2 regions of the Ignatzschineria sp. LJL83 genome follow, and region 2 is predicted to be linked to the other one. Evidence: riboswitches for the same ligand, from Rfam matches in the RefSeq annotation. Region 2 holds a riboswitch; the other holds the start of a gene.
The links. Region 2 has a riboswitch for thiamine pyrophosphate ahead of thiC (phosphomethylpyrimidine synthase ThiC). Riboswitches for the same ligand answer to the same signal wherever they lie in the genome.
Positions count from the first base shown of each region.

Region 1: linked by a shared signal. The riboswitch ahead of ACYSN2_RS08025 (thiamine phosphate synthase) and the one ahead of thiC (phosphomethylpyrimidine synthase ThiC) in region 2 are both predicted to bind thiamine pyrophosphate.

Region 1 covers NZ_JBTXLY010000011.1:829-16,957, reverse strand. The annotation lists gene ACYSN2_RS08065 (ankyrin repeat domain-containing protein) at 220-903, shown strand; gene ypfJ (KPN_02809 family neutral zinc metallopeptidase) at 1,041-1,922, shown strand; gene ACYSN2_RS08055 (hypothetical protein) at 2,175-3,104, shown strand; gene ispB (octaprenyl diphosphate synthase) at 3,351-4,325, shown strand; gene ACYSN2_RS08045 (serine endopeptidase) at 4,799-5,851, shown strand; gene ACYSN2_RS08040 (sodium-potassium/proton antiporter ChaA) at 5,965-7,086, shown strand; gene ACYSN2_RS08035 (AEC family transporter) at 7,297-8,217, opposite strand; gene ACYSN2_RS08030 (extracellular solute-binding protein) at 8,464-9,573, opposite strand; TPP riboswitch at 10,130-10,238, shown strand; gene ACYSN2_RS08025 (thiamine phosphate synthase) at 10,293-10,940, shown strand; gene thiS (sulfur carrier protein ThiS) at 11,181-11,390, shown strand; gene ACYSN2_RS08015 (thiazole synthase) at 11,392-12,162, shown strand; gene ACYSN2_RS08010 (ThiF family adenylyltransferase) at 12,668-13,717, shown strand; gene ACYSN2_RS08005 (class I SAM-dependent methyltransferase) at 14,155-14,847, opposite strand; gene ACYSN2_RS08000 (ferredoxin reductase family protein) at 15,426-16,129, shown strand, end outside.
Region 2 covers NZ_JBTXLY010000006.1:118,971-135,099, forward strand. The annotation lists gene ACYSN2_RS05505 (FAD-binding and (Fe-S)-binding domain-containing protein) at 1-1,669, shown strand, start outside; gene ACYSN2_RS05510 (hypothetical protein) at 2,181-2,423, shown strand; gene ACYSN2_RS05515 (pyrimidine dimer DNA glycosylase/endonuclease V) at 2,730-3,131, opposite strand; gene ACYSN2_RS05520 (LysR family transcriptional regulator) at 3,307-4,212, opposite strand; gene ACYSN2_RS05525 (DoxX family protein) at 4,407-4,823, shown strand; gene ACYSN2_RS05530 (RidA family protein) at 4,965-5,441, opposite strand; gene ACYSN2_RS05535 (c-type cytochrome) at 5,583-5,990, opposite strand; gene ACYSN2_RS05540 (flavin monoamine oxidase family protein) at 6,001-7,587, opposite strand; TPP riboswitch at 7,949-8,060, shown strand; gene thiC (phosphomethylpyrimidine synthase ThiC) at 8,320-10,107, shown strand; gene ACYSN2_RS05550 (Ogr/Delta-like zinc finger protein) at 10,190-10,867, opposite strand; gene ACYSN2_RS05555 (branched-chain amino acid transport system II carrier protein) at 10,933-11,298, opposite strand; gene brnQ (branched-chain amino acid transport system II carrier protein) at 11,602-12,942, opposite strand; gene ACYSN2_RS05565 (CorA family divalent cation transporter) at 13,166-14,188, shown strand; gene ACYSN2_RS05570 (hypothetical protein) at 14,278-14,697, opposite strand; gene rhlE (ATP-dependent RNA helicase RhlE) at 15,077-16,129, shown strand, end outside.

The DNA.
Region 1 (16,129 bases), on a different contig from region 2:
GTTGTATGTTGCATGCAATTAATAACATTTTTTGACATTTCCTTCAAATATTAAAACTGAAATAGAATCTATCAGTTTGTATGCATTATATTTTTTGAGGGCGAAATAGATTGTGTCTTACTGAATAACTTTTAATAATGTTTACCTTTTTCGAGGAATAATCTGTGTTAGCTTAAATAGAGTAAATAAGTAACCATTTGTTTTATAAAGGTAATAAAAATGCGTACTAAAAGCACATATCAGCAACTGTTAAGCCTCATTTTGGGGATAGGATTGTTCACTATTTTAGGAAGTACTATGAGTTTTGCAGAATATCATCGAGAATTACATCAAGCCGTTTCCCAAAAAGATCATCAAAAGGTGGCGCTGATCCTGAAAGAGCCGGGAAATCTTGAATCGAGAGATCGCCAAGCAAGAACGCCTTTAATGCTCGCAACACAGCAAAATGATGTAAAAACCGCAAAATTGTTAATCGATGCCGGCGCAGATGTGAATGCAAAGGATCATATTCAAGATACGCCTTATCTTTTAGCCGGCGCACAAGGTTATAACGATATTTTAAAAATGACGTTAGAAAATGGTGCAAATATTCAAGATATCAATCGTTACGGCGGTACAACGATTATTCCGGCAGCGGAAAAAGGGCATTTAGAAACAGTGAAGATTCTGTTAGATGCGGGATTAGATCCTAATCATATTAATAATCTCGGTTGGACAGCACTGATGGAAGCCGTGATTTTAGGCAATGGTTCAAAACTCTATGTGGATATTGTGGAAACTTTAATTCAAGGCGGTGCAGATCCCAATATTGCTGATAAAAAAGGCGTTACAGCATTGACTCATGCGCAGGCAAGAAATGATAGGGAAATGATCAAGCTATTACAAAAGTATGGTGCGAAATAATCAGTGGTAGAGAACAGAAAGACATTAGAAATCTATTAGAAAGCGATTTTAAGAAGGGATCTTATAAGATCCCTTTTTTATTGCGGTGAAAGACGGCATAATTGCTCTTTTATTGATGATTAAGAGAGATAATTACCATGCGCTGGGAAAATGAACGCCGAAGTCAAAATGTAGAAGATCGCCGAGGACAACGAAATCAACCAAATCGTAGAAGTGGCGGAAGAAGTGCCGGAATTCCCATGCAACTGAAAGGTAAAAGTGGACTTGCGATTTTAGTCATTATTATTGCCGCAGGATATTTTGGTTTTGATTTAACACCAATCTTAAATGGCGAGCTTCCTTTAGGGCAAACGCAAACAGTGCCCTACAAGGAAACTCGTGAAGAAGCCGAAATGGCGGCATTTACTTCTGTGGCTTTGGCGAAAACAGAAGATCTGTGGATTCCTCGTTTTAGAGAGAATCAGATGCGTTATCGTGAGCCGACTTTAGTGATTTATAACAGCGTAACGAATACCGCTTGCGGTTACGGCGAATCGGCAATGGGACCTTTCTATTGTCCTGCTGATGAGAAAGTCTATCTTGATCTCAGCTTCTACCAAGATATGAAGCAAAACTTAGGTGGCGGAGGCGATTTCGCACAAGGATATGTGATCGCTCATGAAGTCGGGCATCACGTTCAAAACTTATTAGGAATTAGCACCAAAGTCCGTCAAGAACAAGCAAGAATGAGCAAGGTTCAAGCGAATAAGTTATCGGTAAAACTTGAGCTACAAGCCGATTGCTTTGCCGGCATTTGGGGAAAATCTATTGAAGATCAAAATTTATTAGAGAAAAATGATATTGCCGAAGCCATGAATACGGCAGCAGCAATTGGCGATGATCGTTTACAGAAGCAATCTCGCGGTGTTGTGGTGCCGGATAGCTTTACACACGGCACTTCTAAAGAGCGACAAGAATGGTTCATGCGAGGATTTAATAGCGGTTCAATAGCCGCTTGCGATACGTTTTCAGCGCGTTAAAAGCGTTTGTACACACGTATGATTCAATGTTCTTTGAAAAATGAATAATATTAGATAGATGAATAGACAGAATGAATTGTTAAAGCAACAATAGAAATTTTCACAGACGTCATCTCAGACGTAATATTTCGTAAAAATTCTGTTATATTGATTTCTAAATTAAGTATGAAACGATATAAAACTCACTCTATAAAATTGTAGAAATTCATTTTGATACAGCATGAATTTTTATCTAAGTCGGAGCAAATAGATATGAACAATCCTTTGAAAAAAACGTTATTGGTGGCGGGATCGGCACTGTTTTTAGCCGCATGTCAGCCAAATGGACCAGATGTGGAAGCGCTTAAGAAATTAAGAACGGCGGATTCCGGCATTGAAATTACCAATAGCCGTATTAAATCTGTTTCTCCGATTAATGACACATTATCGATTTACGATATTGAAGGAATGTTTAAATATCGTGATGGACGTTATCAATATTTGACAAATTTTGGCGATATTCAAATTTACACGCCGTTAAATGGGGAAGATTCAGAACCGTTTAACTCCACCGTGATTGCTTCTGAAGAGAAGGGCAATTGGAACATTGTGGAGGAAAATCTCCCGAAATTTGTCGGCATTTGGGATAATTCGCAATCTGTTTTAACGCATACGGCGCTATTTGCCAATAGCAAAGAAGCGATGCCGGGATTCTATCAACAAGCCGATGGTACGTTGATGGCGCTGAATGATAAAGCGCTCGATAAACATGTGAAAAATCTTATTAAGCAATATGAGCGTGATCTGCAAAAAAATGTGGAATTAGATGCAAATTTTGAAATCTTAACGAAAGACTTAGCAGGGTTAGCAAGCGATATCGAGAAAGATACGAAGAAAGAACTTAGTGCTGAAAAGTTAAGTGGCAAGGAATTAGACGCTCGTTTACAAGCATCATTGCCGGCAGCCCTTGAAGCGAATGCTTCTTATCAAACGATCTTTGCGGAAAAAGCGCATGTAGAAGCAGAAATTAAAGAACTACATCAATCCATGCCAAAGCTTTGGGCAGTAACGCAGTGCTATGACACGAGCTATCGTTTTTACGGCAGAATCTGTAATCAGCTGACGAAAGTGAACGATAAACTATTGCCGGAAATCAGCTATCAAAATCGTCCTGATGCGGATGCGAAATATCTGCAACAATAATAAGAGCAGTGATCTTATTCATAGAATAAAAATTGTGTATTAATCGCTTTTTTTGTAAAAGATGTTCATTCAATAAAACCTCAGCCCTTGAAAGCTGAGGTTTTTGTTTGGGAAGATGGAAAGAAGGCTACCTTTGTCATAAATAAGCATTATAATAGTGACCATATTGAGCGTGATGAAAGCCATTTGAAAGCGTTTTCATCCTTTCGTAACCCGTTTTATTTTACATTTTAAGGTATTCATTCAATGTCTATAGAAGCCGTTCAAACGCTAGCAAAAGATGATTTCGCTGCAGTAAATCAGAAGATTTTATCTGCTCTTCATTCCGATGTCGTGTTGATCAATCAAGTGGGACAATATATTGTTTCATCCGGTGGAAAGCGCATTAGACCATTGATTACGCTTCTTGCGGCGCGTGCTGCGGGTTATCAAGGCGAAGGGCATATTACGGCAGCAGCGCTCATTGAATTTATTCATACGGCAACGTTACTTCATGATGATGTTGTTGATCATTCTGATATGCGCCGTGGCCGTGAAACAGCGAATGAACTTTGGGGCAATGAAGCGGCGGTATTAGTCGGCGACTTTATCTATACTCGTTCCTTCCAAATGATGGTGAGCCTGAATTCAATGGATATCATGAATGTTCTTTCAGATGCAACGAACATCATTGCCGAAGGCGAAGTGATGCAATTGATGAATATCGGCGATCCAGATACAACGGAAGAGAATTACATGAACGTGATCTATTCCAAAACGGCGAAACTCTTTGAAGCATCAGGTGCAACTGCCGGCATTTTAACAAGAGAAGCGGGCGGAGAAGATTTCGCTGAAGCGCTTGCGACTTACGGCATGTATTTAGGAACGGCATTCCAACTTGTCGATGATATTTTAGATTATTCTGCAAGTAGCGAAGAGATGGGCAAAAACACCGGCGATGACTTAGCCGAAGGTAAGCCAACATTACCACTAATCTACGCAATGCGTGCAGGAACAGCGGAAGAAGCGGAATTGATTAAAGATGCATTAGTGAATGCCGACATCTCAAAACTCGCATCAATCTTAGAAGTCGTTGAACGCACAAAATCATTAGATTACACGCATAACGTTGCGGTAAAACAAGCAGAATTAGCCATCGAAGCCTTAAACCCGCTTCCTGAATCGCCATATAAAGAAGCGCTAAAAACATTAGCAAATTATGCGGTAATTCGTAAACACTAATGAATTATTAGATTGCCGGCATTTCTCGGTATTTACCGGAATCTCAGGTTAGTGGCAGATTGAAAAGGATAGTGAATTCACTATCCTTTTTCATTGCTGGGAATAAACTTGCCGGCAAGTTTTCTGTAAGAGGGATTTCTTTCTCAAAAGGAGGCTGATTTATCGCTGGGGCGAATATTTGCAGTTTTTTGTCAATCTTGTGCCAGCAGGATTCGTGCTTTTTAGAGTTTTAAGTAAAACGAAATGACCAACTGCGGGCGAGTGATTGATAGAAGTATGCACGCATTCCCTCCCGCCGTGGTTCTGCTGCAAATGGTATAAAACGACAAAATGACAAAACGATTAACAGCCATTAATCTAAAATCCCTTTCAAAATGCTATTTAAAACTTTATTGACAAAAGTAGTATCAAAAACCACAGATACAAACGATAATTAATAGATCGAATAATGATGCTTTGAAAAGAGGAATCTCATGGGAAAATCTCGGCGTAGAACGGAAAAGTGGTTTAATCGTCTTCTGTGGTTAATTGCGATCTTATTTGCTTCCTTTTTAATTGGCTTAGGTGGCAAAATTATTCAGGATTTGCCGTTGATGAGCGAGCCGTTAGTGATGCGGGATTTCTATCCTGAACCGGCATATGAGAATACCGATAAGACGCTTAATAAGCTCATTCAAGAGCAAGAAATCTTGCGTCAAGAAGCCTCGATTTTGAGTGAACAAGTTGCGCTTGAGAGATTGAATTATCAAAATCGCAAAGATGTCTTTGAGAACTGGCTTAAAACTCGTACCGCAACCTTAGATCCTGAAAGAGATTCTGAGCTTATTACTCGTACCGAACAATTAGAACTTCTGAAAAATAGCGTTTCTGTGGTGGAAGCGAAATATTCAGAATTGCAGATTTCCTTACAACAATATAATCATCAAATTTCAGAAGTTCGTTCGCAAATCTACAATTTAGAAACAGAAGCATCAAATGATTATTACAAGGCTTATGAGAAATCTCAGCTCTATGAATTTCTCATTCGACTAGCCATTACTTTGCCGTTATTGCTGTTTGCAACGTGGTTATTTGTGAAACGCCGGAAAGGGAAATATTGGCCTTTCAGTTGGGGTTTTATCTTCTTTGCGATGTTCGCTTTCTTCTTTGAATTAGTGCCGTATCTTCCCAGTTACGGCGGTTATGTTCGGTTTGGTGTGGGAATTATCGTGACCGGCGCCGGCGGATATTATGCGATTCGAGGATTTAATCGCTATCGGGAAAGACAAAAAGCGGAAGAATCCGTCAGCGATAATGAACGCCGAAAGATGCTCAATTACAGTTTTGTTTTACAGCGCATTGATAAATCGCTCTGTCCATCTTGCGAAAGAGGCATTAACTATCGAAATCCGGCAATTGATTACTGCCCACATTGCGGTATTAATCTTTTCCAACGCTGTTCGCATTGTCATGTTCGTAAAAATGCGTTTCTCAATTTTTGTGCTTCATGTGGCAAGAAAGATGCCAATAGCGTTGTTGATGAATAGGTATGAATGAAATATCAAACAAATCAAAACAAGCCAAATCAAAAACAGATAAGAAGTCATTAGATAAATTAAATAGTAAAAATAGAACGATATAAATTAAAGGGAGTTATTAAATGAGTGATGTTGGCTTTAAGCTAAAAGGCACAAGGCATAAGGAATATGCAGTTCTGCTGGCGATTGCGGTCATTAGTTTTGACCTGTTTTTTGGTGGTACAAAATCGACGCCGTTTTTGATTGTGATTAACCTCATTTCGCTTGTGGCAATTCTCTATAGCGCATTTAGTGTGGTAAGACATGCGGATATTTTCGCTCATAGATTGGGAGAGCCTTACGGCTCGCTGATTTTGAGTTTGTCGGTAGTCATTTTAGAAGTAAGCTTAATTACGGCGGTAATGTCCTCAAGCACCGATCTTGCGCCGGGAGAAGTGGATCCTTACGCAACGTTAATGCGAGATACGCTCTATTCATTAATTATGCTTGTGATCAGTGGATTTGTCGGCGTTGCGCTTCTGCTTGGCGGACGTAAATTTAAAACGCAACACGTGAATCTTGCCGGCGTTACGCAATATACGACGGCGATTATTCCACTCGTTTTGGTGGTTTTGATCGTGCCGAGCTTTATGACCGGCGGAACGTATAGTAGCGGACAGCTGATTTTTGTGGCGATGTTATCGGCATCTCTTTATGCCGTTTTCCTTGTGATTCAGACAAGAACGCATCAAAGCCTGTTCATTTATGAGCATGAAGACCGAGATCAGCACGATCAAGGCGTGCCTTCTAAGCATTCTAATTTATGGCATGGAATTTGGCTTGTGATTCATTTAGTGTCGGTTGTGGCGATTACAAAAGTGGATTCAATGCCGTTAGAATCGCTCTTAACCAACCTCAATGCGCCAAAAGCATTAACGGGATTAATCGTCGCAATCCTCATCTTTGCACCAGAAGGATTGGGCGCAATGCGCGCAGTTTTACGTAATGATTTGCAACGAGCAGTGAATATGTTTTTCGGCTCGGTATTAGCGACGATTTCTCTCACGGTTCCGGCAGTTGTAATGATCTCGCTGATGACAGGACACGAAATCATTCTAGGTTTACCGATCACAGATGTGGTACTTCTCGCTGGACTATTCGTTCTCTGCCAAGCAACCTTTGATAGCGGAAGAACCAACAAAGTCGATGGCGTTGCACATTTAGTGATTTTCGGCGCGTATTTGATGTTGTTGCTGGGAAGTTAAGGTGATAGTCATTTCTGTTTAATCATCTTAAAAGGATCAATACCGCTGGCACGAGATTTTGAAAAGCATGCAAGCATTCGAACCAACTATGCATCAGCTGATATTGCCATAATGAAAGATTTTTAAATCGATTCCACTATAAAAAAGGGACTTCAGTAATGTCATTGAAGTCCTTTTTTATGTCTGTTGATAATGTTCTTTAAAAGTTCTCTAAAACCCAAATCCACCCATAATGAGTGGAATGGTAATAATGGATAACAGCGTGCTCCAAGTAATCATCGAAGCCATTGCATCGGAATCTCCGCCCATTTGTCTTGAGAGAATATAGGCATTGCCGGCAGATGGCATGGTTGCAAAGAGAAGGGCAACGCCGGCGGGAATGCCGGAGATATTAAAGCAGTAGAGAAATAGAATGGTTAAGAATGGCAAAATGAGAAGCTTCAGAACGATGGCTAAGCAGACACCGCTGAGTTTCTTCATATCCATCATAATGATTAATCCCGCACCAACTGCCATTAAACTCAACGGTGTTGCGGAGCTTCCGAGATAAAACATCCACTGTTTTATAGGACCTGAAAATGAGATCTGAAAAAAGTTAGCGATTAATCCTAATAGCGCGCCGACAATCAACGGGTTTTTAAATAACGCAATAATAATGCCGATGAAGCTCTTTTTGCCACTCGGGTTATTGCCGTAAATATTCAAAACCATAATGCAGAGAATATTGATGATGATAATCATATATGCCATGAAAACACCGGCAATCACAATGCCGGCACTACCAAATAACGATTGGGAAAGTGCTAAAAATACATAAGAGTTATAGCGAGTTCCACCTTGAAAGATGGAAGTGAACAGCGTGTTTTCGATAGTAAAAAATCGCTTAATCACAAAAGCGAGTCCACTCACAGCTAATGTCGCGAGAAAGGTCGCCATCAGCGCACCGAATAATCCCGGCTGATCAAAATTTGCTTTTGAAATCTCTAAAATCAGTAATATCGGAAAAAAGAGATAATAGACTAATCCTTCAATCCCTTTCCAAAGCTCATGGCTTGGAAGTAGACGTTTCGCAATAAAGCCCGTCATCACAAGCCCAAAGATGGGAATTACAGAAAGAAGTGTTTCAAACATAGCAAAATACCTGCAAAGAAAATATCTACAAAGAGAATCTATCAACGTATGAGTGAATATAGCGTATAAAATGGGTTATTACTCTAATTGCTATAAGGAAAGCTGAATTGTGATTGAAAGAAGCATCTCCTTAAAGTTTCCTTAAAGTATAAAATTTTGATTTATTTATAAAAAACCTCATTTTTGATCGGAATGAGGTTTTGATGAAAATAGGGATTAAAGCTTTAGCTGAGATTCTCTACAGCGTTATCTGCCACTTTTTATTTTGAGCCACATACGTGTAATCGCTTTTTGTGCCGGCATTGAATAAGGGCGTTTAATGTGAGTATTCTCTAAAGATTCTTCAGATGGAAAGAGAATCGGATTATCTCTTAATTCTGAGTTTAGGAATTCAAAAGAAGCTTCATTGGCTGTAGGGAACATGATCTTATTCGAAGCTCTTGCACTATTTTGAGCATCCAGCATGAAATTGATAAATTCATAGGCTTCATCTACGTTTTGCGCATTTTTTAAAATGACCATTTCATCAAACCAAACGATAGAACCTTCTTTTGGAATGGCATATTGAATATCATTATCACGACCGGCTTCAATAGCGCTATTTTTCGCAATAAAGAAATCTCCAGACCAACCTAATGCAAGGCAAATATCGCCATTTGCAACAGCGCTGATATATTCTGAAGAATGGAATTTCTTAATATACGGGCGAATTTCTGCCATCATTTTTTCAACATTCGCCAAATCCTCTTTTGAGGTAGATTCTGGATCTTGTCCTAAATACATGTTGAGGATCGGTACTGTTTCTGCGGGGCTATCGAGCATATAAATCCCACATTCAGCAATCTGTTTTGCATATTGAGGATCAAGCATTATGGCTAATGAATCCATTGGCGCATCGGGTGCGATTTCAGCAATTTTCTTTGCATCAAAGCCAATACCGGTCGTTCCCCAGAAATAAGGAATCGCATAATCATTAATTCCTTCAAAGGTATTGAGCATCTCTAAAGCTTTCGGCCAAAGATTTTTGTAGTTGGGGATTTTATTCAGATCAAGCTTTAGAAGTTGATCCGCTTCCATCAAATAGGTTACGGCAAAATCAGAAGGTACCACGATGTCATAACCAGAATTGCCGGTAAGCGTTTTCGCTAATAATGTCTGATTGCTATCAAATGCATCACTGATTACACGAATGCCGGTTTGTTCGGTAAATTCAGCAATGAGCTCTTTATCAATATAAGAAACCCAATTATAAATTTTAAGTTCTCGCTGTTTTTCTTGCGCTATAGAAATGGATGTAGAGAGTTGGAAAATGGCGGAAAACGCAATAAATGCACTAAAAAGACGAATGAAACCCATTATGAAAAACCTCCTAAAGTATGTGAAAGAGGGAATAAAATCCTTATTTTTATAAATCGTATCTTAAATCACATCAGATAAAGAAATTTATAAAAATAGAATAGGAAAAATGATCACATTTCTAAATACTTGTTTAAGATTTGAAATTCATTGTCACTTTAATGGATAAGAAAAGGAGCATTAAAGGATTGTAATACAGTATTTTAACTTATTGAAAGGAAAGGAGTTCAATGGAGTTTAGTGACATTCATTGAAGCCTGATGAATTTGTAAACTTATAAGTTTGTAATTTACTTATATAAATAATATAAGTAAGAAAATATGAGTTGGGAAATCTTAAACGGTGATCTCTGTTTTTTTTAAATCTTTTAAATAATTTTTCATAAATATTTTAAAAATCTATTCGTGTTTTTAACATAAAAAAGAGAGATAAGGAAATTTTACGGCATTTTAGGATATTTCGAGCGCTGGAATCATTATGAAATCGTAAGGATATTGATCGCCCTCAAAAGGAACTTGCCGAGAAAAATTATATCTCTTATACTCTGAGCTTATTGTTATTCCCCTAGAGGTGCTGTTGAAAACAGCTGAGATTGAAGTGTAACTTCGGGACTCTTATGACCTGATCTAGTTAATACTAGCGGAGGAAAGTGGCGAATCGTTACGATACAAATTTGACACTTGTGCTGTGCGTCTCACTTTCTCTGCAATGGAGAATATATGACTATTTTACACGCAGTGACTCGTGATCTTCCCGATATCCCTGATGATAACTTCGTTCTGATGATCGAAGCGATATTGCCGTATGTGGATTTTGTTCAGCTTCGGGAAAAATCTCGTTCGAGCCGAGCGCTGGGATTATTGATTGAGCGCATTGCCGAAAAAGGGCTTTCGCTTGAGAAGTTTATTATCAATGATCGAGCTGATATCGCCCATGCTTACGGCATTCCAAGAACTCATTTAACTGAAAAAAGCTTAAACCTTTCTAGGTTGCAAGATGCGTTTCCGGCAATGAAGTTCGGTCGATCGTTTCATTCTTTGCGAGCCATTGAAAGAGAATTACCAAAATATGATTATGGCTATTTAGGGCATATTTTCCGAACCAGTGAGAAGAGCTATCCTGCGCTCGGCATAGATGTTTTAAAAGAAGCCGGCGAAATTGCCACCCAAAATGGTGGAAAGCTCATTGCTATCGGCGGAATCAATAGCGAAAGCATTGCGGAAGTTCTCCCTTTTGTTGCCGGCACAGCGATAATGTCGGCACTGTTTCCTGTCACAAATCATCAGTTCGATATTGAACTTGGTCGTTCTCGTGCGAAGTTATTGCGAGAAAAAATGGATGAGTATTGTGGGAAGAATTCTCGGTAGAAAAATGGAAATAGATTGGGATTGAGATTGGAATACTAAAAAGGCTGATTAATGGCGGGAGAGAATGCTTGCATGCTTTTAGTAATCAAGCGCCCGCAATGAAAGATCAGTTTTTTAATCGTAGATTTTTAGCGTATTTTTTGGAAAATCTTGAAGAATCGAAGCATTTAAAGATTGAAAAATAGTTCAAAAATTCAGATCGAAAAAAACAGACATTCCATTATTTAAAGGAGTTGAATAATGATGAATATTATTGTGAATGGCGAGCCGTTAGAGCTAGCAATATCAATTGATACCGTAGGAAAATTGATAGCGCATTTGGAGCTTACCAAACGCCGATTTTTTATCGTAGAGAAAAATCGTGAAGTCGTAAAAAAGGAAGATTATGCGACAACCATTATTGGTTCGGGTGATCAGTTTGAAATCGTACATTTTGTAGGTGGTGGTTAATATGACGTTAAAAATAGGAAATTTTGAATTTAATTCACGTCTGTTTTTGGGAACAGGGAAGTATCGTAATTTTGAAGAGCAGAAAGGTGCCGTAGAAGCGAGTGAAACGGAAGTGCTCACATTTGCGGTGCGCCGTATGAATATCTTTGATGAAAATCAGCCGGATTTATTGGAAGCGTTAGACCTTTCAAAATATAAATTATTGCCGAATACTGCTGGTGCAAATACCGCAGAAGAAGCGGTAAGAACGGCGAAGCTTGCACATGCTTCAGGGCTTTGCGACATGATCAAAGTAGAAATTATTGGTTGCCCGAAAACATTGTTACCAGATCCTGTGGAAACGCTTCGTGCCACAGAAATGCTCTTAGCGGAAGGCATGACGGTGTTAGTTTATACTTCCGATGATGTGGTGCTTGCTCGCCGATTGCAGGAGCTTGGTTGCCACGCAATTATGCCGGGCGCTTCGCCGATTGGAAGCGGGCTTGGGATTATTAATCCCATCAATCTTCGCCATATTATTGAGCAAGCAACCGTGCCGGTGATCGTTGATGCCGGACTTGGAAGTCCGAAGGATGCGGCATTTGCAATGGAACTTGGCGCCGATGGCGTATTGATGAATAGTGCGGTTGCGTATAGTGAAGATCCGATCAAAATGAGTTTAGCGATGAATCTTGCCACAAAGGCAGGGCGCTTATCGTATGAAGCTAAACGCATGCCGATTAAAACTACGGCAACAGCAAGTAGTCCATTAACAGGATTAATCACAAGCTGATTATTGGATGAATAGAACGATATTGACCTTCAAAAAACTCGGCGTTATCTATTAATGCTGAGTTTTGAGGAATGATGTCAGAGATGACGTAATAAGAGCTGATGCGTGGCTGGATCGAAAGCTTGCATTCTTCTGAATATCCCGCGCCAGCGAGAATCGTCCTTTTGAGATTTTTAAACCGAAATGATGGTATCTATTCAGAAGCACATTTTTGCGAAATAGTTTCATGTTGAGAAGCGAGATTCTCTTCATGCGGGCGCTTGATTGATAAAATCTTGCAAGCATTCGAGCCAGCGATAATTCAACTTCTGTTTATCAATGAGTTTTCTTAAATTGATTTTATGATATTAGAGCTGATGTGTGGCGGGAGGGAAAGTTTGCATGTTTTTCACAAGAGCGTGCCCGCAGAACATCGCTTCATCATTGTTAGCTTTAAAATTGTATTCCTTATTCCACCATATTAAATAAAAACTCTTTAAATAAGGATTTTTCATGGAAACTTATCATGGATATATTTAACGATCGTTATAGCCGGTTAGCGAGATTTCATAAGATCGGTAATGCCGGCGTTCAAGCATTTCAGAATGCGAAAGTCGTAATTTTAGGTTGTGGTGCTTTGGGTTCGCAACATGCGGAAACATTAGCAAGAGCCGGATTTGGAACGCTGACATTGATTGATCGGGATTTTGTGGAAGCTTCAAACTTACAACGGCAAACGCTCTTTACTGAACAAGATGCAAAATGTTCTCTGCCAAAAGTGATTGCGCTGAAAAATCATTTAGAAGCCATTAATTCCGGCATTGAGATTCATACACATATTGCCGATGTTTCATCGGATAATATTGAGAGCTTGATTCAGGGGCATGATCTATTACTTGATGGCACGGATAATTTAACGCTTCGAATGTTGATCAATGATGCGTGTTATAAGCTAAAAATGCCGTGGATTTTCGGAACGGCGCTTGAAAGTTACGGCATGAGTTATAACTTTAATTTCCCAAATAAAGAAGGCAAACCCGCGAAGCCTTGTCTGCGCTGTGTTTTAGGATCATTGCCGTTAGAAAGACAAGATAGTTGCAGTTCTGTGGGCGTGATTCAGCCTATTTTGCAAATCATCTCCGGCATTCAAACGAGTGAAGCGATGAAGTTTTTCGCCGAATCTTCTTTAACGAAAATACCGGCAATGAGAGAATCATTAGTCACGCTCGATCTGTGGGATTTTCATCTGCAAAATGTTCAGCTAGAAAAACTCAAAGACCCTGATTGCCCAACATGCGGAAAGCACCCGACATTCCCTGATCTTCATGTGAAAACTCGAGAAGCACAACGGCTTTGCGGGAATGGTTCTGTGATGATTCGAGAAGTGGAGCCATTAGATCTTCTGCAAATTAAGGAAAAGCTCGAAAATGCCGGTATTCGTTATCAATATAATGATTACTTTCTTAATATCCATTTGGAGAACAATCGTGTGATTCTGTTTCATGATGGCAGAGGGATTGTCTATGATGTGGCAGATATTGAATCTGCGGTAAAGATTTATGAATCATTGGTGTGATGGATGATTCATAAACATTAATCGAAAAATGATGAGAGTTTTAGGATAGAAAAATTTTGAATAAGAAAATCCCCAAAAGAACTGCTTTTGGGGATCTTTTTTAGATTTTAATCAATCTACACTTTAAGAAAAGTGCTAGGAGTTTCATCATTTTGATGAAAACTTTTTTGAAAATAACTGTAAAACTAACAAAGTGTAAAGCACTTATTAAAATTAAACATATTGTAATTAAACCTAGTAACAAAAATTTATAAAGGTGCATCGTAAAATGGGTACTACCTTTTGTTACAACATCAATAAAACGACAATGGAGAGTTTCACTAGAAAAAATGAAACTTACAACTAACATCTAAAACTCATGCCATTTAACGATTACAACACTTCATAAGACGGTTTCTAATAAAAATAAAAGATCCTCCTTGTTATGAAGTAGAAAATTACTTTGTATAAACTAACAATCGACCTCGATAAGCTTCGTGATTCACAGGTTCTGTTAATTGAACATGCTTTTCGAGGGTGAAGCCATATTGCTCCATCGCTCTTGTAAAATGGTTGTGATAACCTCGGCGAGGATCAATAATCCAAACTGTACAATCTTGATCTGAAAATTTATCAATGAGTTCCGCAACTTCAAGTGCGGCGTTAGGTTCGTAGAGTACATCGCTTGCAATAATGTGTTGAAAGGTGCCAGTTAAAAGTGGCGCGTTTGTATCATCAAGTGAAGGGATGGGAACATCGCCCCATTGCGAATGTTTAAACCGTATTGTTGGTAAATTATTAATCAGAGTATTCTTCGCTAGAAATTTTCCGGCAAGCGGATGTCGATCGCTAGCGGTAATGTCATACCCCATGGATTTTGCTGTTAGGCTTGCAATTCCAAGTCCACAGCCAATTTCAAGAATTTTATGTTCTTTAGGAATCGGATACTTCAATAATTTAAGCGCTAGTTGAATGCTAGAAGGCCAAAGCATTCCGAATATCGGCCATGCAGCGCTACAAATGCCGAGTCGTTCTGCTTTTTGGGTTGGATCGTAAAACTGCTGTTGGTTTAAAAGAGATTTAATCGTGAAAACAAGACCAGCATGAATTTCTACAGATTGCCGCTTGGTTTCATATAGGGAATTATTCATGTAGTAATTAGTGTGAACAAAAACTCCTAAGTTGCCAATGGTTTATTTAATATCTCAAAGTATTGTCTAGAAATCTACTTTTAATTTTTAATTTACGGTTAAATATTTTTATTATTAATGATTTGTCATAAATATTTAGTATGTTAGTTGTTTTTACATATGTTTATTGGTTTTGAGGGTTTATTTTATCTCATTGATTAAAAAGGGGTAATTGCTGATCTGTGGTTGTTTTGGGAATTAGGGAAGAAGCAGGTGTGATATTTTCGCGCAATTAATTTAGAAATTTTAAGATAGAAATTATGATGAATTATTTTTAAATTAACCAAATTTAATAAGTTTTTATGACAAAAATTCATCTTGATAAGGATAAGTTTAAGGATCTCTTAAGATTGTAAATCTACTATTAACATCAATAATATTATAATTGTTATTATTTCAAATATTAATAAGAGTTGTATGTATTGATAGGTTACTGATTGGAATGGCATAAACCTGCAATAGAGCAAGGTTTTATCATGATTGTATGTATTGATGAATCATAAAGCTTTTCATAACAAACAATAAAAAGAGTCAAAATTATGAGTAGAGAGAAAAAAATTATCTGGGGCGTTCTACTGTTTTCCATTTTGTTATGGGCAATGGATTCGGTATTTGCATATTCAGCGAGCGATTGGAGTATTTGGTTATGGCGGAAAGAATTGATTAATCTTACCGGCGTAATCATCTTAATATCGATGAGCTTGATTATGCTCTTAGCCATTCGCTCGAAATTTTTGGAAAAGATTTTCCATGGGCTCGATAAAACTTATTATGTACATAAATGGTTGGGGATTATCGCCATACTTGCGGTTGTGCTGCATTATGGAATTAAGCTGAGTAAGGGAATGTTACAAACCTTCTTCGAAAAAGGGCCAAAAGTTCCGAGTAGTAAACTGATGATGCTGGAAGATTATCGAGATTTTGCGAAGGATTTGGGGGAAATTTACTTTTATCTCTTTGTCGCAATGCTTGTAATTACATTGATTCACCGCATTCCTTATCGAATTTGGCGCGTGATTCATAAAGTAATGCCGATTCTATTTCTAGGCGCAATCTTTCACGGCATTGTGTTAGCGCCGGCGAGATATTGGCAAGAACCTGTCGGAATCGTCTTTATGATCTTGATTGCGTTCGGTTGTTATGCTTCGATTGTTTCTCTGTTTGGATTGATTGGGAAAAAGAGACAATTCACGGCAACGATTACAAAAATGAAACAAGAGGAAGATATTTCTGTCGTCACTTG
Region 2 (16,129 bases):
GGCAACAGGTCGCAAAAATGGCACCAATATTATTCCTGAAGATGTGGTATTCCCCATGGAACATCTTGTGGAGGGCGTGGAAGCATTAACAGCGCTCTTTGAGAAGCATAAATTCCCGGAAGCCACGATTATGGGGCATGCGCTTGAGGGAAATCTGCACTTTCTCTTAACGCCGGATATGACTTCCAAGAAAAAAGTAAAACAGTTCGATAAATTCATGGACGAACTTGCCGATGTGGTTGCCGTAAAATATGGCGGATCGCTCAAAGGCGAACATGGAACAGGGCGCAATATTGCACCGTTTGTGGAAGCGGAATGGGGCAGAGAGATTTACCAAGTGATGAAAGATATTAAAAATCTTTTTGACCCGAATAATATCCTCAATCCTGATGTGATTATTACCGATAATAAAAAGCTACATATTACCTCGTTTAAATCGATTCCGGCTGCCGATAAGCTCATTCATGATTGCGTGGAATGCGGATTCTGTGAACCCGCTTGCCCATCAGATGGTTTATCTTTAACGCCAAGACAGCGCATTGCTGTATATCGCAATATCCAAGCGCTTCCAAGAACCGGTGAAAGTGGCAAGCTCTTTGCAAAGCTCAATAAAACCTATCAATATGCCGGCATTGAAACGTGCGCCGAAACCGGTATGTGTTCTCTGCGCTGTCCTGTAGGAATTAATACCGGCGAATTTATTAAATCTATTCGTTCTGTGAACCATAAATCGAGCGTGAAATTTGCCGGAAAACACTTCTCAGCTGCCGAAAAAGGTGCGCGTTTTTCTGTGAATATGGCGCATAAAGTGGGCGTTCATCGTGTGAATAAACTCACGACTTCAGCGCATAAAGTCTTTAAAGGAATTCCGGTAATTCCAACGGCAATGCCGGCAGTTGCAACAGCGCTTCCCAATTTACCGATTCCTAGAAAAGCGGAAAATTCTGTGGTCTATTTCTCCACCTGCGTGAACCGAAATTTACAGGAAGTTGCCGGCAATACAAATAGTAATGCAAAAGAGAGCCCGAAGAACACGTTTGATCATGTGATTAGCCTATTTCATAAAGCAGGATTTACGCCATTCTTCCCAGATAAAATCTCCGGCGCATGTTGTGGTCAGCCGTTTGTTTCGGCAAAGGCACCCATGGAAGCGGAAGCCACTGCGAAAAATTTAAATGAGATGTTACTGCAAGCTTCTCGTTACGGCGAAATACCCATTTATGTGGATAATGCGCCGTGCGCATTGCAAGTGCATGATCTGCAAAAGCAAGGATTGCTCGATAAGCGTTTGGTGCTCTATCATTCTGCCGAATTCCTCTTGCAAGAAGTCGTGCCGAAACTGACGATGAAAAACAAAATGGCGCGTTTACTCCTTCACACACCATGTTCTGTCTCTAAAGATGGGGGCGCTGTGCTTCTACAAAAACTTGCAGAAAGCTGTGCAGAAGAAGTGGTTTCCACCAATATCGAATGTTGCGGTTTTGGCGGTGCGAAAGGATTCAGCGTGCCGGAGATTAATGCCAATAGCTTAAAACGCTTACCGAAAGATCTAAAACAGAATTTTGATATCGGTGCATCAATGAGCAAAACCTGTCAATTAGGTTTAACGTCACATACAGGGCTTCAATTCAAAAGTATTGAAGCGTTGTTAGATGAATATGCTTTATAGAATGAGATAGAAGCTGAATCATTGCTGGGTCGAATGTGTGCATTCTTCTTGATATCTCGCGCCAGCATTGTGGAGCTTTACGAGATGTAATTGAAATAAAGATCAAAGCGGGCGAGAAGTTGTGAAAAGCATGCAAGCATTCTCTCCCGCCATAAATCAGCTCTATTCAAGTCCGAAAGAATGAAGCGAGTTTGAAAAATTTTGTGATCGATATAGAACGGTCAAGAAAAACAGAAGCTGAATCATCGCTGGGGCGAATGTGTGCATTCTTCTTGATATCTCGCGCCAGCATTGATGGAGCTTTACGAGATGCAATTGAAATAAGGATCAAAGCGGGCGAGAAGCTGTAAGAAGTATGCAAGCATTCTCTCCCGCCATAAATCAGCTTTAAAAAGATGTAGGAATAAGACTTTAGGAATAAGACTTTAGGAATAAGGTGTAGAAATAAGGTGTAGAAATAAGGTTCATTGATTCCATGAAGGAATCATTTTTAAATGACAGGGAGAAGTTTATGTTGAAGAAGATTTTATTAGCGGTAAGTTTACCGGCATTGTTGTTATCAGGCGTTCAAGCGAAAGACACAGAATATACATTAATCGTGATTAATATCGCCAACAACTCACAAATCACGAAACTAGTGACAAGTGAAACGAAAGAAGATTGCGAAGCGAACAAGTTAGTATTCCAAAACTTACTCAACGCTAATGGCAAAAACTACAATGATTTTCAATGCGTGCAATTGATTACAGATTAAGAGATTGCTTGAGAAACATTAAAAGATAAGAGATAAGCATGAGAAAAGCGCTTCCATAAAATGAGAAGCGCTTTTTTATATGCTTTTTTCCATTATAGGAAAAGAGAAGGTTTGCTTGTAAAGCAGAAGCTGAATCATTGCTGGGTCGAATATGTGCATTCTTCTTGATATCTCGCGCCAGCATTGTAAGGCTTTATGAGATGCAATTGAAATAAGGATTAAAGCGGGCGAGAAATTGTGAAAAGCATGCAAGCATTCTCTCCCTCTACAAATGAGCTTGTTTTAGGATCAATATTTTTCGTAACGCTATTCGTTAGAATCTGCAATAACATGTTCCGTAAATCGTGGTGTTTCCGGCATTCGTTCATGAATTCGAGAGAGATTGAGTGTTCTGTCTTTTTCCGTAACGACATAATCATTCCACAGCTTTGTAAATTCAGATACTTCATCCGGCCAACGATACGAAACATTAAACCCTCGATTTTTACACTCTAAATGTAGCGCATCGTAGCGGTTTTTTAGAAAGAGCAGTTTATCCCGAAAAAATGTCACATGACCTTGCCCAAGCAGATATCTCTTTGCGCTCGAAAGTGGCACATCGCCGTGACGTTTGATGATATCATTGGGAATTCTCGTCAGTTCCCGATGTTCAGCTAAAAGATGCTGATCACATAATTCTTTGGGATCAATAATATTAATGCGCGTCATAAAAATGTTCCTTTACTGCTTATTTTTTGAATGAATCGTTTTTGATAGTGATATCGGTTTAGGAAAGCTTAATTGTAAAATAGAGGTAGATTTATCGCCGGATCGAATGCTTATATTCTTCTAAAAATCCCGTGCCAGCACTGCTAATCCTTTCTAAAATTCCAAACCAAAACAACTATAAATGAGGCAAAATCTCTTTTTGGAAATAATCCATAAAGAGCTGAATACGAGAAGGAAGATAAAATCCACTCGGATAGACTAGATGTACCTTAAGTGCCGGCGGACCGCTATTGGGAAGTACTTCGATCAGAGAGCCTTCATCTAATTCTTTTTGTACGCTGAAATCGAGTAAGCGCGCAATGCCAAGTCCTAATTTTGCATGATCTAAAGCACCTAATGAATGGCTATGAACGATATCAAAATCAATGGGTAAAAATTGATTATTCTTACCAAATTCCCAAGGAAGTGGAACGCTTAATTCCGGAAACTTCAGCCCAATACATTGATGGTTATGCAGTTCTTCAATAGATTTTGGCATGCCATGAATTTTGAGGTATTCAGGAGAAGCGATAAGTTTAAAGCCGGTATCGTGAAGATATTTCGCAACCACGCGATCATCTTTCAGATCGCCGATACGAATGGCTAAATCAAAAGCTTCTTTCGTAAAATTCACAAATTGATTGCCGAGGGAAATCTCCATTTTTAAGGAATCTTTATACTTTTCAAAAAAGGGTTGAATGCGAGGAATTAACACCGTCATCCCGTAACTATCCGGCATTGTGAGCTTTAAAACGCCGTGCGGTTGTTCGCTATTGGTGAGCTCACTTTCCACATGTTGAATATTCTCAATCGCCGTTTTACAAACATCATAATAACGCAACCCTTCTTCCGTTAAACGCATCGCTCTTGTGGAGCGGATGAAGAGTTTTAAAGAGAGTTTTTTCTCAAGGCGGGCAATGGCTTTACTAATAGAAGGCGGCGTTGTGCCAATTAAAATTGCCGCTTCCGTAAAGCTACTGCATTCCGCAGTTTTACAAAAAATATGGATATCTTCTAAATCCACTTTTTTAAAAGTATTCATCAGCAAACTCCTTTTTTATAAATAAAACAACTATTTATCAATGTGTTATCTATTTTGCACTATTTCCAAATAAGAAATAAAGATTTTCTTTTGTTCCGTATTAAGGGCTAAAGCGCTTTTTTATAATAGCGCTGATTTTGTAAAGGGCTGAACAGATTGGCTCACTTTAAAATAAATAGAAAAGGAATAAGAGAATGAATCCAAATGTTTGGGTAAAAAATATTTTTGGAAATGCCGGCATTCAGGCGATTGCCACATTAGTAGGCCGTGCTTTATTAGCATATATCTTTATCATTGCCGGTTGGGCGAAGATTGGCGGATATGCCGGAACGGCAGCGTATATGGAATCACAAGGATTGCCGGGAAGTTTACTCTTTTTAGTGATTATTTTAGAACTCGGTGGCGGGCTTGCGATTCTATTGGGGTTCCAAACTCGTTTTGTGGCGCTCTTTTTAGTGATCTTTAATATCTTAACGGCATTCATGTTTCACGGCGCACCTGATGATGCGACGGCATTCATGAAAAATATCTCAATGGCAGGTGGATTTATCTATCTGATGATCTACGGCGCAGGAAGTTTGAGTATTGATCGCTTTTTAGAGAAAAAATAGAATCAATTCGATCTAGAAGGCTTCTAATAAAGACTCACAAAAAAGTCGTTTGCTTGAAAAGGCAAACGACTTTTTGTCATTTCATTTTTACATCATATTCAGTCATGGTTCAGTTACTACTGAGACATTACTTTACGGTAATTATTTTACGGCAATCACTTCAATTTCAATGAGCCATTCCGGAAAGGCTAATGCCGCAACTTGAAATGCAGAACGTGCCGGCACTTTCGCTTCAGCGCCTTCGGCATTGCCGTAAAATTGTGTGTAACCTTTCATAAAGCCGGCAAAGTCCATTTTTCCAAGCTCAGGGTCCGCCACTAAATAGACTTGCATTTTAACTACATCCGCCATCGTTAAGCCTTGTGCTTCAAGGGTTTCTTTGATGGTGTTTAAAATGCCGATAGTTTGCTCTTCTGTGGAACGTGCGAAAGTACCATCTTCAAGTTTTGGCGGAACAACGCCGCTTAAATAGTACGTTCTAGCATCACTTGGTACAGAAACAACGGGAGAAATCGGGAAGCCATCTGGTGTTGATGTTCTTTCAATGGTGTTTGCCATTGCGCCGCTCATAGAGATGCCGAGCGCTAAAAAAATCGTTGCGAGTTTTTTCATAATCATAGTTTAATTCCTTTTTGGGTTATGAATTCTTCAGGATAAAATCTTAATAAAAACCTGAGTGATGATGAAGTATGAACACTCAGGTTATATTAAGATTATCTATAATGGCATGAATGGCCTATATTTAGACTTTATATTGATTTAGTTAAGATCGTTATATTCATAATCTGGAATCCGTAAAACAGTAATTTCTTGAGGAGTTACGGGATCATCGTGATAATTACCAAAATCACCTCTGACATAATTAATCACATTGGCGATCTGCTCGTCATCTAATACGCCTCCTAATGCTGGCATGCCGTTAAGTCCATACAGTACGACGATTTGTGGATATGCCTTACTAGAAAGTTTTTCATTATTAATAAAGCTTGGATACATTCCAGCACCGATAGCGCCATTGCCATCAGGCATATGGCAACTTGCACAAAGTTCCAGATAAAGCTTTTTACCATCTTTTTCTGTAAAAGAGGCTGCTTGTATGGTATTTGTCATCAATAATGTGCTTAAAGTAGAGATTAATATTGCAGTATTCTTTATTTTGATTCTCATAGTAATCTCCTTATAGACGTTGAGAAGCATGTTCGTTCAGTTGGCGAATCGCATCTAAAGCAGAGAGAATAGCGCCTTCTTGCCATGCGGGAATATATGAAATATGCTCGCCAGCAAGGACAGTTCGATTATCCATCGTAGAGACATTTTTAAAGTGTTTCTCACGGGTTTCAGTCGTCCAAAGTCCGTAACAACCAAGGGTGAAAGGCACACGATGCCAAGCCACAGACATTGCGCTTGAAAATTCCTCACGTCCTTGAGGGTGAATTTTTACAAATGAGTCTAAGGTTTTTTCTAAACGGTCTTTAGGAGATAAAGATGAGAATTTAAAGGAATTTGGACCAAAGAGATATGAGGCTAATACAACACCTTTACCTTTTGAGAGGTAATCATTACTTGGGTATGAGATCAATTCAATGGGCAGATTAGTAAGGGAAATTCCGCCATAAATCTGATCATCCTCTTCCCAGAATCTGCGGTTAAACTCAATTCCCGATTTATAGCTCGTTGCATAGTGAACCGAGGAAATCCCCTCTTTCACCTTGTTGGAAAGGTTATTTTCAATTTGTGCCAGAATAGAGAAAGGAATCGTACAGACACACCAATCTCCAGAGACTTCTTTGAGAGCGCCATTATTACTCTGATCTTCGTAAGTGACTGTTACTTTTTCATCATCTTGTAATATTTTAGTGACTTTTGCTTGGTAGGTCACGATGTCACCGATCGCTTTTCCCATAGCTTTAGGTAGCTGATCCATTCCACCCACTGGTTGGAAAATTGACGGAGCATAACTATATTGGAAAATACCGGATAAATGAGACCATAATCCAGATTGCAGAAGATTATCGAGGGTAATTGTTTTATCTACGGGAATACCACCATGTAGCGCATTAGGATCTTCTTTCCAACCACGATCACGAGCAGCACTCATAGGTGTGTAGCGGTAGTTTTTATCGAGAGCACCCCAAGACTTTAGAGATTCTAATAACATCTCTTTATTCTCTTGAGTGATCGGTTCGTCTAATTTATCCTGATAAACCGCTTTCGCTAATAACTCATTTGTATGCCCTTTATAGTCGGCAAGAATATCTCTAAATCTCTGCGGTTTTCCCTCAAAAGCTTGAGAGTTATGTAAGTACGCATTTTGATTAAATTGTTGGAATGGTTGCATTTTGACATCAAACTCACGAGCGTAATACATATATCCTTGATGATGATATGGAACGCGCCAAGGACCTGGATTAAAATATTGCCCTTTTGCATAGGTACATTCTTGAGTATCGCCCCCTAATTCCGTATAGCGATCCCCGCCTCGAAGGGTCCATGCTCTCCCACCAATGCGATCGTTATATTCAATAATTTTAACGTTATAACCTACTTTCTGTAATTCATAAGCGGCCACTAATCCTGCAAGACCAGCTCCTAATATTAAAACAGTTGCGCCTTTTGGGGCTACTTTCAGGCTTGGAATTCCTGTGAAATCACTTTCCTGCGCAAGACCTATAGACATCATTGAATTATAGAGAGCGACACTACCAGCAGTTGCGCCAATCATTTTGAGAACAGTTCGGCGTGTTAATTGATTATTATTATCCATAAAACCTCCTAGCTTTCGGTAAAACGTTCAGATCTAGATGAAGTGCTTCTAGAAGAGGACGTCGTAGTGATGAAATTTTTCATAAAAAAATGAAAGATCCCATAAACTTGATAGGATTTATGAATTACATGGATAATGTTGTTATTTTTCATGCGGTTATGAGTTTTATAAATCTGTTATCAAGTTTTTTTAAATGCTATTACATATATTGATTTAGATCAACATTAATTATGTGGTTGATGGTAAAAATAGTCTTTTAAATGAATAGGATAAGTTAGTTGTTGTTACATGTGGAGAGTAGTTTTTGGTTGGTGTACCTCCAATATTTGCATTCCCCAAAAATAGCAGTTATAACTAATGTTCATTTCACTGGGGGTGTCCGTGCTGCGGGCTGAGATTAAAGCGAATGCGCTTTTAGACCCTTTGGACCTGATCTGGCTCATACCAGCGTAGGGAAGTAACCTTGAACGAATTGTCATGAGCCTTATGCCGTTTCCGGCGTAAGGTTTTTTTATGCAAAAAATATCGTAGGTTGAGAAGAGGTTGTTTATTGTTTGGAAATCATGATTCATGATGCCTTTAATGAATGATGGATCATCAATAATGGATTAGCTGATGGAATCTCATAGTCTTTCATTCAATACCCATGACAAACTCACGATTTTAACTTTGTTCAAATTTCTATTACGTCGCCAAGATCTCGTCTTTTATTCATTTTAAAGGAGAGGTTTTATGTCACAGACAAACATCACATTAATGAAGCAATTTCCCAATAGCCGCAAGGTGTATGTGGAAGGCAGTCGCCCTGATATTCAAGTGCCGATGCGTGAAATTACGCTCAGCGATACACTTGGTTCAAAAGGGGAAATCATCGAAAAAAATGCCCCATTTCGGGTATATGACACGAGCGGTCCTTATACCGATGAGAATTACAGCGTGGATTTAACTGCGGGACTGCCGGCATTAAAACGTAATTGGGTATTTGAACGTGGTGATGTAGAAGAGTACGAAGGGCGCGTGAAAAATGCCCGTGATGATGGTTATAAGCGTGAGAATGATCCTCGAATTCATGAAGGCGTTTTCCCGGGATTAAAGCGTAAACCACTTCGTGCAAAGTCAGGACAGAATGTGACGCAGATGCATTATGCGCGTAAGGGAATCATTACGCCGGAGATGGAATTTATCGCCATTCGTGAAGGCTTAAAGCCGGAGTTTGTCCGTGATGAAGTGGCGATTGGTCGAGCGATTATTCCTTCCAACATTAACCATCCGGAAGCAGAACCGATGATTATCGGCAAAAACTTCCAAGTGAAAATTAATGCCAATATCGGAAACTCGGCGATTACTTCCAATATTGAAGAAGAAGTGGAGAAAATGACGTGGGCAACTCGTTGGGGCGCTGATAACGTCATGGATCTTTCTACCGGCAAGGATATTCATAAAACTCGTGAATGGATTATCCGAAATTCTGCGGTACCCATTGGTACAGTGCCGATCTACCAAGCGCTTGAGAAAGTGAACGGCATTGCCGAAGATCTCACGTGGGAAGTGTTCCGAGATACGCTCATTGAGCAAGCGGAGCAGGGCGTGGATTACTTCACAATTCATGCTGGCGTTTTACTGCGCTATATTCCGCTGACGGCGAATCGCGTGACCGGCATTGTCTCTCGTGGCGGTTCGATCATGGCGCAGTGGTGCTTGGCGCATCATAAAGAGAACTTCATTTATGAGAACTTTGAAGAGATCTGCAAAATCATGAAGCAATACGATATCTCGTTCTCGCTTGGCGATGGGCTTCGTCCGGGTTCGATTGCCGATGCTAATGATGAAGCGCAATTTGCTGAGCTTAAAACCCTTGGGGAACTCACGAAAATCGCATGGGAACATGATGTACAAACGATGATCGAAGGACCTGGTCATGTGCCGATGAATAAGATTAAAGAGAATATGGTCATGCAAGAAGAGCATTGTCACGATGCGCCTTTCTACACGCTCGGACCGCTCACAACGGATATCGCACCGGGATATGATCATATCACTTCGGCAATTGGCGCTGCTCAAATCGCTTGGTATGGCACAGCAATGCTCTGCTATGTGACACCGAAAGAACATTTAGGATTGCCGAATCGTGAAGATGTTCGCACCGGCGTCATTACCTACAAGCTTGCAGCGCACGCCGCAGATATCGCAAAAGGACATCCAAATGCGCAAAAACGCGATGATGCGCTCTCAAAAGCACGTTTTGAATTTAGATGGGAAGATCAGTTTAATCTCGGACTTGATCCAGAACTCGCACGTGAATATCACGATGAAACGCTTCCACAAGAAGCCGCAAAAGTCGCTCATTTCTGTTCCATGTGCGGACCAAAATTCTGCTCAATGCGAATCTCCCAAGATATCCGCAAAACCGCCCAAGCCCAAAACCTCGCTGAAGCACCAAACGAAGTTCGAGTAGCATTAGAAGGCATGCAACAGAAATCAGCAGAGTTTAAAGAGCAAGGACAGCAGATTTATAGTTAATTTTCTTAATAAAATTTATTGAAGCTAAGTGTAAAGAAACAGTAATAAATCAATGTTACTGTTTCTTTGTTAGAGATAAGTATTAGGAGTTTTCAACAAAATCTTGAGCCATATCAGCTGTTAAATCAGCACTAATAAATAGAGCAGCAGATTTTATGAATTGTTTCATATCACTAATATCTTTATCATCATGACGCCTCACATAATGTGTTTCATCATTGCCAATCCATGTAGCTGCTTGAGCTAAATTTTGTAATTTAGGAAAATCTGAAAGATATTCCAAGATAACCTTATTAAGCATAGATTTTTTAATAGATGATTCTTTATCAGGATTATGTTTAATCGCATAATCTTTTATTAAAAATTCGAGGGCTTTTCTGTACCCTATGCCCGCAATTTGATCTAAACCCTCTGATTCGGCTTTAACAGATTGAGAGTAGATCTGTATGAAAGATTTAGAAATTTGATTTATATCGTCTGGCAAATCGATTTTAATTGGAGGTCTATATAAGTATGGTTCGAGAATGAAGGTTGTTGCATCAGCACAAACATATTTTAAAGCAAAATAATTGTAACAATTTAAGTCAGCACACTGGAAGAATACCCCAATGTTCTGTTTTACATCTCTAGCCTTATTGTTGGAAGTAGCTATTAGGAATATAGGCTTCATCGTAACACCGCAATGGGGGCAATGATTAGGTGTAACTACTTCTAAGTTTCTTGCTTGGTCTCTATAAATTACTTCAATACTTTGTTTCAAAATAAATTCCTTACTTTTATAAAGATTAAGAATGACAACGATGTACTTAATGCTTTGAGTAAACCTTACTTTATATTAGTTATTCCTTGCCTCAAACTCAATCCCCAGCCAATCACTAATCCGATAATTGCCGGCAATATCCAACCCATGTTCACGTTTGAGAGCGGGAGGAGTTGGTCTATTGATATTGTAATTTGATGAACAACGGCATTGCCACTAATGAACGAAGGTGATGCTTTTAAGCCTTCGATGATTGCGATGATGAGCGTGAAAAACGTTGTGCATTGGTAGACGATTTTCTTGTGCTGAAAGAGCGGAGATAAGAACGCTAGCAGTACCAATGTGATCGCAAGCGGATAGAGGAACATCAGTACCGGAATTGAGATCTGGGTAATGGGTATAAAAAAACCGTTGGCAATAAGCATATAGATTAAGCTAAAACGACTTAATTAATATATCATTATGATATTTTGATTACTTTGCTGATACTTTATGATTAGTATCTGTAATCATTTTTATTAGGTTTTACTCGAGAAGGAATATTTTAATGGACAATATTGGAATGCTAATAGGGTCTGGAATAATGGTTTTTTGTTGCTATATCTTGCTAAGGAACTTTATTAGAGGAATCATTATGACAATTAAAATTAAAATTAAAATTAAAAGAATGGATCTGAAAGAAAAAAAGCGGAACTCCAAAGAATCCCGCTAATTTTAAATTTGATTTTTAAAACCTAGTTTTTCTGTCTCAAGCTCAATCCCCAGCCAATCACTAATCCGATAATTGCCGGCAATATCCAACCCATGTTGACGCTTGAGAGCGGGAGGAGTTGGTCGATGGATGTTGTGATTTGATGAACAACGGCATTGCCACTAATGAACGAAGGCGATGCTTTTAAGCCTTCGATGATTGCGATGATGAGCGTGAAGAACGTTGTGCATTGGTAGACGATTTTCTTGTGCTGAAAGAGCGGAGATAAGAATGCTAGAAGTACCAATGTGATCGCAAGCGGATAGAGGAACATCAGTACCGGGATTGAGATCTGAATGATGGACGTTAAACCGACGTTTGCAATGAGCATGCTGATTAAGCTGAAAGCATGGACGAATGTACGGTAAGCGATTTTTGGGAATAACTCGTTGAACATCTCGGCACAAGCGCAGATTAAACCGATCGCGGTTTTCAAACAGGCAATCGTCACGATAATCGCTAATAAAATCGAACCTAACGAACCAAAATAGAATGTGGATATTTGCGCAAGGGCGATTCCGCCGTTATCTGAAAGTGGGAATTCGTTGAGGCTTGTTGCACCAAGATACGCAAGACTGCCGTAAATCACGCTCATTAATACAAGGCTGATAAAGCCGGCTTTAAAGGTATCTGTGGCAATTTGTGTCGTATCTTTTACGCCGAGATTTTTAATGGTATTGACCACAATAATGCCGAATGCTAGAGAAGCGAGCACATCCATTGTGTTGTAACCTTCGGTGAAACCTTTGAAGATCGGGCTTTGCTGATAGCTCTCTTGAACGGGAAGCAAGCTGATATCGCCCATGGGTTTGATAAATGCGCTGATAATCAAAAAGGCTAAGAAGATTAAAAAGAGCGGATTGAGCACTTTTCCGATCCACACCATAATTTTGGTCGGATTGAGGGAAAGAACCCACGCAAGAAAGAAGAAAGAGAGCGAGAAAATCAGCAAACCAAGCGCCATATATTCCGTGCTGATGAACGGCGTTAAGCCAATTTCAAAGGAAACCGTTGCAGTTCTTGGAAGGGCGAAGAAAGGTCCGATGGTTAAATAGAGAATCATCGTAAATATCAGCCCATATTTGGGAGAAATTCGGCTCGCTAAATCATATAAGCCATTACTTTTAGAGAAACCGATGGCGACAATTCCTAAAAAGGGTAAGCCAACGCCGGTAATAATGAAGCCTAATGTCGCAATTAACGTGCTACTTCCTGCTTCTTGTCCCATATGAACGGGAAAGATCAAGTTTCCCGCGCCGAAAAATAAGCCAAATAACATCGAGCCAATGGTGATGTAGGCTGATAAAGATAATTTATTGTTCATGAATATCTCGTACTGTTTGTGCAATCCCTTTTGGGGATAAAATGAACCGGTAGGTTTTGATAAAACGTTTCCGACTTTACTAAACTTTACGAGAAAGTGCTGAATAAATTTTATCAGCGCTCAATCTTGGCGCTTTTTCTAGGTAAAAACTTCTTTTTTAGGATAATTATGGCATGATAATCTCATTGAAGTATTTGGCAAGAAGCTGAATAGATGACATTTTATGATGAATATCAAGGGAATGATGATGCTAAGCTACCGTTTTGAGAATAAGAAGTTTGTGGCAGTGCCGGAATCGGAAGCGACTTTACATTGCTTTTCTTTTGCGGAGCTAGATTTACATCAGTCAGCGCATCCCTTTGGAATTCAAGATGCTTCAAACGCTCAAAAACAGAATCTTCAGAAGCATCTTCAAAAGTATTTAGAGAAAGAGAGCCATTTTCTCTTTTTGGCAGATACCGTGCTTTCAGCAAAAAATGATATGTTCATCGGACATTACGCCGATTACACGCTTTTAAGTTTACAGCTCAAAAACCATGAAGATAGCTCTAAAAACGAACCGATTGTTATGGTGTTTTATAAAGATTACACATTGCTGTTTTACGATGAAACGCTGGCAACGGCAGAAAGTTATATTCAACATATGAATAATACCTTCGGGCAACTTTCCACGATTGATGATCCGACGTTACTCATTCCATATGCGCTTATTCGTTACGATCTTTTAACGGATCGCCATTTCTTAAAAGAGATTGAGAATGAAGCGATGGAGTTAGAGTTATCGGTGACAACCGAATTGAAACAAGCGCAAAACACAATTTTGGAACTGCGGAAGATTTTATCGAACTATAAACATTATTATCTGTCGCTCATCGATCTCTTTGAAGATATGTCGGAAGATTATAAAGAGCTTCTTTCAGAAAGCGCGATTGATGATTATCGCCGGCTGACAAGTAAGCTCAACAGATTGTACAAATATACGATTTTGCTCAATGAATATGTGTTCCAAGTGAATGATCGCTTCCGCGCGCAGATGGATTTGAATCTCAATAAAACCATGCGCACGTTTACGATTCTCTCGGCAATCTTCATGCCCTTAACGCTCATCGCCGGCTGGTACGGCATGAACTTTGAAAACATGCCGGAACTTGCCCTTGAGTTTGGTTATATCTACGTGATCGCTTTCTCTCTGATGATCTTTATCGGCTCGCTTGTTTACATCAAAGTGAAAGGGTTTTGGAAGTGATAATTAATAATGCCCATCATTATGAAACGATGGGCATTTTATGATGTATCGAAGATGAGAAACTGAAAAAATCCCAAGATAAATTAATGTTAGTTACAATTTCTTCTCGTGAAATCAATGGTGTTATTACCACGACGACATTTTTGGAAGCGGGTTTCATCGGTAATGAACCAACCTTTTTCGGCTTTGCTTAAGTAATAAACGGTTTTGATGGATTCCACGGAATCATCGAGTAAGCCTGATTGTATTAAGGTGATTTTCACAAGATCAGGCGATTCATTTCGATTGGTTTCTTGTGATAACGTGATGGTTGAAAGCTCTTCTTCATCGATAAAAGAATTACCGGCAATCACAGCTTGAAGCGGTGTTGCGAAAGTCTCTTTTTCGGCAATTTTTGGTGTTTCGGCAAAAGTTGTTGTTGAGATTGCCGTGATTGAAGTCATTGCCGAGAATAAGATGATCATGGATAAACGACGTTTTTTAACGGGTTTTGTTTTTAAAGTATTCATCTGATTGATCCTTTTAGTGATAACTTTGTAAATAAATAGATTTAAACATCATAAATCAAATAGAATTTACGGCAATAGATATATCAAAACCTCAATTAATAATGAGCGCTTAAAAGTCGTTTAACAATATGATTGAAAAAGTATTTGTTTTTCTTAGAAAAGGGCAGAAAGATCTTATAAATAGATAGAGATTTTCTAGAAGATTCTCGGGAAATGGTTTCTTGTTTATAAATAAGGTGCTTTCAATTTATTTTTAACTTTATAATCAGCCTTTTACTCTAGGTTTAAAAAGTGTCTTTTAGATCATATTGATTCCGATCTATTGCCGTAAATTCGTGTATAGTGCTTCTTTCTTTTTTTAAATAGGTGAAATCTTTTTATGACATTTAAATCCCTTGGTTTGCGTGACGAAATCTTAACAGCGATAAGTGAAGCGGGGTATTCAGAACCAACGCCCATTCAACAGCAGGCGATTCCTGTTGTTCTGCAAGGTCGGGATTTAATGGCATGTGCGCAAACGGGCACAGGAAAGACGGCGGGATTCACTTTGCCATTATTACAATTAATGAGCCAAGAAAAGCCCCAGAATCATCAATCTAAAAAAGGGCATCGTGGATCGAATAAAAGACCGGTTCGTGCGCTTATTCTCTCGCCGACTCGTGAACTTTCGGCGCAGATTCATGAAAACTTACTCTCTTATAGTAAATACTTACCGCTTCGCTCATTAGTGGTATTTGGCGGTGTGAGTATTAATCCACAAATGATGAAGCTTCGTGGCGGTGTGGATATTTTGGTGGCAACGCCGGGAAGGTTATTAGATTTAGAGAAGCAGAATGCGCTCGATCTCTCGAATGTAGAATATTTAGTATTAGATGAAGCAGATCGCATGCTCGATATGGGTTTTATCCATGATATTCGTAAAATTTTAGCGAAGATTCCGGCAAAACGTCAGAACTTACTTTTCTCAGCAACGTTCTCAAAAGAGATTACAGAGCTAGCAACACGATTACTGGATAATCCGGCAAGTGTTGAGATTGAGCGACATAAAACCTCTTCAGAGCAAGTGACGCAAAATCTCTATTTTGTCGATAAATCCCGTAAGCGTGAGCTTTTATCGCATCTAATTGAGCGTGAAAACTGGGAGCAAGTATTAGTATTCTGCCGAACGAAACATGGTGCAAACCGTTTAACAGAATATCTCAATGAGAAAGGCATTGTTGCTGCGGCAATTCACGGCAATAAAAGTCAAGGCGCAAGAACTCGCGCATTAGCAGAATTTAAAACCGGCGATGTACGGGTATTAGTGGCAACAGATATTGCGGCGCGTGGAATAGATATTGCCGAGCTTCCTTATGTTGTGAACTTTGATTTACCAAGTGTACCGGCAGATTATGTGCATCGTATCGGAAGAACAGGGAGAGCAGATTCTACA